Limnospira fusiformis SAG 85.79: one gene and its partner. The protein of the gene in region 1 interacts with the protein of each later gene in a pairwise test. Links are inferred from orthologs where the notes say so. Each region holds a gene or a part of one and is shown in the gene's direction. Other genes may lie near its edges.

Region 1 (2,949 bases):
TCCTGATAATCTGCGAGAGTTAGGGTTTCCGTCGGATCGCAGATATCAATCAGATAATGGGGGACTTGTTCCCTTTCTGCTAAAGTAGGTTTAGCAGTTCCGATGTCAAACTCCCGGTATACTTGGCGTGAGTCCGCACTGAGAATCACCGTTTCCAGGCGTTTAGCCAAAGTTAACCCCAAACCCGATTTTCCCGTAGCCGTCGCGCCACAAACCACAATCACCCCAGTTGGAGGAGTGAAAAGTTGACCATCGTCGATTGTATGATTGGTATATCCCATATCCAAACTTTAATTTAGCCTGCCCTCATCTCGTCTATAACCCTTTTGTGTTACAATTTTGGCTATATTTCTCATTTTTGAAGCCCCTGGGCTTCAGCGCCATTATTGGAGCAGTTTTTAGATGACCAGCACGTACTCAGCAGACCAGATCCAAGTTCTTGAAGGTCTTGAAGCAGTCCGCAAACGTCCGGGGATGTATATTGGTTCTACCGGACCACGCGGCCTTCACCACTTAGTTTATGAGGTTGTTGATAACTCCGTTGATGAGGCGTTAGCTGGCTATTGCACGCACATCGAAGTTGAGATCAACCCAGATAACTCCGTCAGAGTAACTGACGATGGTCGAGGTATCCCCATTGACACCCACTCCAAAACTGGCAGATCAGCCCTAGAAACCGTAATGACTGTTCTCCATGCAGGAGGAAAGTTCGGCGGCGGTGGCTATAAGGTATCAGGCGGCTTACACGGGGTGGGTATCTCCGTTGTGAACGCTTTATCAGAATGGGTGGAAGTAACAGTATTACGAGACCACAAACGATACGTTCAACGCTACGAGCGAGGGGTTCCGGTCACAGAACTAGAGGAACACTCTAGCAAAGAAACCCAAACGGGAACTTCTGTCTGCTTTAAACCCGATACCAAGATTTTCACCACGGGGATAGAGTTTGAATATGATACCATTGCCAGCCGTTTAAGGGAACTGGCTTATCTGAATGCAGGAGTACGCATTACTCTCACCGATAACAGGCTGGAGTTACTCAAACGGGAAGAGGCTAAGGTTGAGAGTTACTGTTACGAGGGGGGCATTAAGGAATATGTTACCTACATGAACCGGGAAAAGCAGGCTCTCCACGAAGATACTATTTATGTGTCTGGTGAACGCAATAATGTTCAGGTGGAAGTGGCTCTACAGTGGTGTGTTGATGCCTACAGCGACACGATTTTGGGTTTTGCTAACAATATCCGCACCGTTGATGGTGGTACCCATTTGGAAGGGCTGAAAACTGTTCTGACTCGCACCATGAATGCGATCGCCCGTAAGCGTAATAAGATTAAGGATAATGAGCCTAACCTGGGGGGGGAAAATGTCCGGGAAGGTTTGACTGGGGTGATTTCTGTTAAGGTTCCTGACCCGGAATTTGAGGGACAAACCAAAACTAAGCTGGGAAATACCGAAGTTCGCGGAATTGTCGATTCCCTGGTCGGCGAGGTTCTGACTGAGTTTCTGGATTTTAACCCTAATGTGGCTGATGCCATTTTAGAGAAGGCTATTCAGGCTTTTAAGGCGGCGGAAGCAGCACGGCGCGCGCGGGATTTGGTGCGCCGCAAATCTGTGTTAGAATCTTCTCCGTTACCAGGAAAGTTGGCAGATTGTAGCAGCCGTGACCCGGAAGAGTCGGAAATCTTTTTGGTTGAGGGAGATAGTGCGGGTGGTAGCGCTAAACAAGGACGCGATCGCCGTACTCAGGCGATTTTACCCCTGCGTGGTAAGATTCTGAACATTGAGAAAACCGATGATGCGAAAATCTACAAAAATAATGAGATTCAATCACTAATTACCGCTTTGGGATTGGGTATTAAGGGGGAGGAGTTTGACCCGTCTCAGTTGCGCTATCACAAAGTGATCATTATGACTGATGCTGATGTTGATGGCGCTCATATTCGGACTTTGCTGTTAACCTTTTTCTATCGCTATCAGCGAGAGTTGGTTGATCAGGGTTTTATTTATATCGCCTGTCCGCCTCTTTATAAGGTGGAAAGGGGACGCAATCACTACTATTGCTATAATGAGCAACAATTGCAGCAACAATTGGCTGAGTTCCCCGATAATGCTAATTATACCATCCAACGGTTTAAAGGTTTGGGGGAAATGATGCCGAATCAACTCTGGGACACAACGATGAACCCGGAAACTCGCAGCATTAAACGGGTGGAAATTGAGGATGCGGCGGAGGCTGACCACATCTTTACCGTGTTAATGGGCGATCGGGTTGCGCCTCGTCGCCAGTTTATCGAGGATCATGCTCCTCGTTTGGATATCACTGATTTGGATATCTAATTTTCCCGCCGCCTGAGAACTGATGTGCTGAGTTTTTGAAAGCGATCGCATCAGTTCTTTCCAGTTCACCCGTGGGTTAGCTGCTATCAACCTACAAAAATAGGTTTTTCTTGCCTCCTGGTAACTGAGAACTAACTAGATAAAAATCATGGGGATAAATCCAATGAGTATCCATCGGGCCGTGAATCTGAATCCCCGTCATAACCCCATAATTAAACACGAAATTATCCACCGGAGATAACAACTTTTCTACATCTTCTGAAATAATTTTACTAGCTAACTGAGTGATTTCTACTAGATTAGGTTTATCCCCATATTTAAGCGCCAAAATGATTTTTTGACGGATGATAGATTGCTCAATATCCTGCATATCGGTCATTAATTGCAGATAACCAGATTCTAACTCCTTAACAATTGCTTCTAAAGCACCACAAACATGGGAAGCCTTATCTATTCCCGACCGATAAACTTTGCCGATTTCTCCATGTTTAGAAATGGCAAAAGGTAGTTAATATTCATCAGTGTTAAAAATTATAGGTTTGGGGGAGTGCTAAGTCAATTTTTGGGATTATCGCTGTCTGAGTCTATGCACAAAATTAGTTTTTTGTC
Region 2 (3,269 bases), 1.1 Mb from region 1 along the record:
GGGTGATAACCAAGTCAGTTGGTCACGCCAGGGGGTGGCCCGCAAACCTTGGACGATCGCTTTGAGGCGTTCGGGTCGTTCTGGATGAAATAAACCCGTTTTGTGTTCCAGAAATTCGTCAGAGTAGATAACAGTTAACATTGACCGTGCCGGGGCTAACAACAGGGGACAAAAAGGCAATAGGGCCGAGAGGGATTCCCATCGAAAATATGTGCAAAGTATGCTATAATTTTATAGCCTAGTCGCGCCTTTTCAAATAATAATCGAAAATCAATTTATTTGATCTGAATTATTTCACAAAAAAGCGACGGTTTTTGCAATATTAATGGAGTTTTAAATTCTATGAGCGCTTCCGAATCCCGAATTATCCCAACGGATTTGCGGAACGAGATGCAGCAATCCTATCTCGAATACGCCATGAGCGTCATTGTAGGTCGGGCGCTGCCAGATGCCAGGGATGGGTTTAAACCAGTCCATCGTCGCATCCTGTATGCCATGAATGAACTAGGCCTAATGCCCGATCGCCCCTTTCGGAAGTGCGCCCGGGTGGTAGGGGAGGTTCTGGGGAAATATCACCCCCACGGTGATACAGCCGTCTACGATGCCCTAGTGCGGATGGCCCAGGAATTTTCGATGCGATCGCCCCTAATTCAAGGTCACGGGAACTTTGGGTCTGTCGATAATGACCCCCCCGCCGCCATGCGATACACAGAATGTCGCCTGCACTACCTGACCTCCGAAGCCATGTTGCGGGATATCGACTCCGATACCGTAGATTTTGGCGATAACTTTGACGGTTCCCAACAAGAACCCCTAGTGCTTCCGGCCCGCATTCCTCAACTGTTGCTCAACGGTTCCTCCGGTATCGCCGTCGGAATGGCAACTAACATCCCCCCCCATAACCTCAATGAGTTAGTCGATGGCTTAGTCGCGCTAATTCATAACCCCGAAATTACTGATACTGAACTAATGCGCTATATTCCCGGTCCTGACTTCCCGACCGGGGCGAAAATTCTCGGAAGGTCTGGTATTCGGGAAGCCTACACCACCGGACGGGGTTCTATCACCATGCGGGGAGTTGCCCAAATTGAAACCATTGAACACCGAGGACGACCAGACCGGGAAGCTATTATCATCACTGAGTTACCCTACCAAACCAATAAAGCCGCTTTAATCGAAAAAATCGCCGAAATGGTGAATGAGAAGCGCCTGGAGGGGATATCAGATATCCGAGATGAAAGCGATCGTGAAGGGATGCGGATCGTCGTGGAACTCCGACGAGATGCCTATCCTAGGGTGGTTCTCAACAACCTTTATAAACAAACTCCCCTTCAGACCAACTTCGGCGCTAATATGTTAGCCCTAGTTAACGGAAAACCAGAATTGCTTACCCTCAAGCGATATCTCCATGTTTTCCTAGACTTCCGCATCGACACTATCCGGCGGCGTACTGAATATGAAAAACGCAAAGCTGAAGAACGTGATCACCTCCTGCAAGGACTATTAATTGCTCTCGATAATCTTGATGCAATTATTGCCCTAATTCGCCATGCTGCTGATAGCCCTACAGCTAAACAGGAGTTAATCGAAAGGTTCGGACTTTCTGAACCACAAGCTGATGCTATTTTACAAATGCAACTGCGACGTTTAACCGCCTTGGAAGCTCAGAAAATTGAACAAGAACATCAAGAACTTTTGGCGAAAATTGCTGACCTAAACGATATTTTAAATCGCCGAGAACGGATTTTAGAAATTGTTGAACAGGAAGCTCAAGAAATTAAACAACGTCACGGCACACCCCGACGGACCGAAATTGAACTCGAAGAAAGTGAGCTAGAAGATACCGATTTGATTGCTAATGAAAAAGCAATTATTCTTCTCACTGAACAAGGGTACATTAAACGGATGCCCGTTAATACTTTTGAGGCTCAAAATCGCGCCACTCGCGGTAAATCTGGAACTAAAATGAAGGAGGATGATGGGGTTAAACATTTCTTGAGTTGTTGCGACCATGACAGTATTATGTTCTTTACTGAACGGGGGGTTGCTTACTGTTTAAAAGCCTATCAAATACCTATCGGCTCCCGCATCGCTCGGGGGGTTCCGATTGTGCAAATGTTACCAATTCCTCGGGATGAGAAAATCACCTCTTTGGTGGCGGTTGGGGAATTTAGTAACGATGAATATTTGGTGATGCTAACTAAGGGGGGTTACATCAAAAAAACTGCCCTTTCCGCTTTTAACAATATCCGTTCTAATGGCATAATTGCGATTTCCTTAAATGAAGGAGATGAGTTGCGTTGGGTACGCAGTGCTAAGGTGGATGATAGCGTTATTATCGGTTCTCGCCTGGGTATGGCTATTCATTTCCACACTGATGATAAACAATTACGACCCCTCGGTCGCGCTACCCGTGGGGTTAAAGCTATGAAACTAAAACCAGATGATGAACTCATTGGGATGGATATTCTCCCTAGTTTCATTGTGGCTAGTATTCCTAAATTGGGGGGTGAAGAAACGGAAATAGAAGAGGAGGAAAATACTACCGTTGAAGAGGTGGATGATACGGAATCTGAAGAGATAGCTACTACTGAAGTTGAACCTGATGGGGTTTCTATTTTGGTCATTACTACTAGGGGTTATGGAAAACGAGTTCCTGTGTCTCAATTCCGCTTACAAAATCGCGCCGGAAAAGGCATTATTGCTACTAAGTTTAAACCCCATTTATCTGGTGATTGTGTGGTGGCGCTTCAGGTGGTACATAATACTGATGAATTGATGTTAATTACTAGCCGGGGGATTATTATTCGTCAGGTGATTAGCGCTATTTCTCGACAGTCCCGCAATGCTACAGGGGTGCGGGTACAACGCTTAGATAAGGAAGATGCGATCGCTGCTGTGGCTTTAGTCCCTTTATCCGGTGAAGGGGACGATACCGAAGTTGATGTTGACCCTAATACTGACGTTGAACTTCAAGAAGTCAATAACTGAACTCTGACAACCTAGAAACCCTACTCCCCCCATTTCCTCCTAATAGGTCTGGTTAGGGGGGAGTTTTTCATATATCAATTCAATATATCAATTCAATATATCAATTAACAATTTGAGCAAGTCCATCAATACAAAAAAGTTGCACAAATCGGATATAAAAATCTGACAATATCGGTTATAATCAGATTAGAAACCTAAGTAGTGTGCTTTCCAATCGATATAACAAAAGTCATGGCGGGTTTTCCTGCCTGACTTTTGCTATATTGACTACGTTGGGT

The links.
Region 2: the proteins of gyrB (region 1) and gyrA interact in binary tests that used the Escherichia coli proteins (3 or more experiments, as listed by UniProt). The link is inferred for Limnospira fusiformis SAG 85.79 from one-to-one orthologs.

The regions. Positions count from the first base shown.
Region 1 is NZ_CP051185.1:527,477-530,425, forward strand. What follows is about bases 1-2,871. They hold gyrB (DNA topoisomerase (ATP-hydrolyzing) subunit B), read left to right. Parts: upstream 1-402; coding sequence 403-2,340; downstream 2,341-2,871. Other genes in these bases: miaA (tRNA (adenosine(37)-N6)-dimethylallyltransferase MiaA), read right to left, coding at 1-281; HFV01_RS02630 (LCIB family protein), read right to left, coding at 2,432-2,836. UniProt on the Escherichia coli protein: DNA gyrase negatively supercoils closed circular double-stranded DNA in an ATP-dependent manner to maintain chromosomes in an underwound state.
Region 2 is NZ_CP051185.1:1,664,855-1,668,123, reverse strand. The notes cover bases 1-3,191. They hold gyrA (DNA topoisomerase (ATP-hydrolyzing) subunit A), read left to right. Parts: upstream 1-342; coding sequence 343-2,991; downstream 2,992-3,191. Other genes in these bases: HFV01_RS07930 (histone deacetylase family protein), read right to left, coding at 1-141. UniProt on the Escherichia coli protein: A type II topoisomerase that negatively supercoils closed circular double-stranded (ds) DNA in an ATP-dependent manner to maintain chromosomes in an underwound state.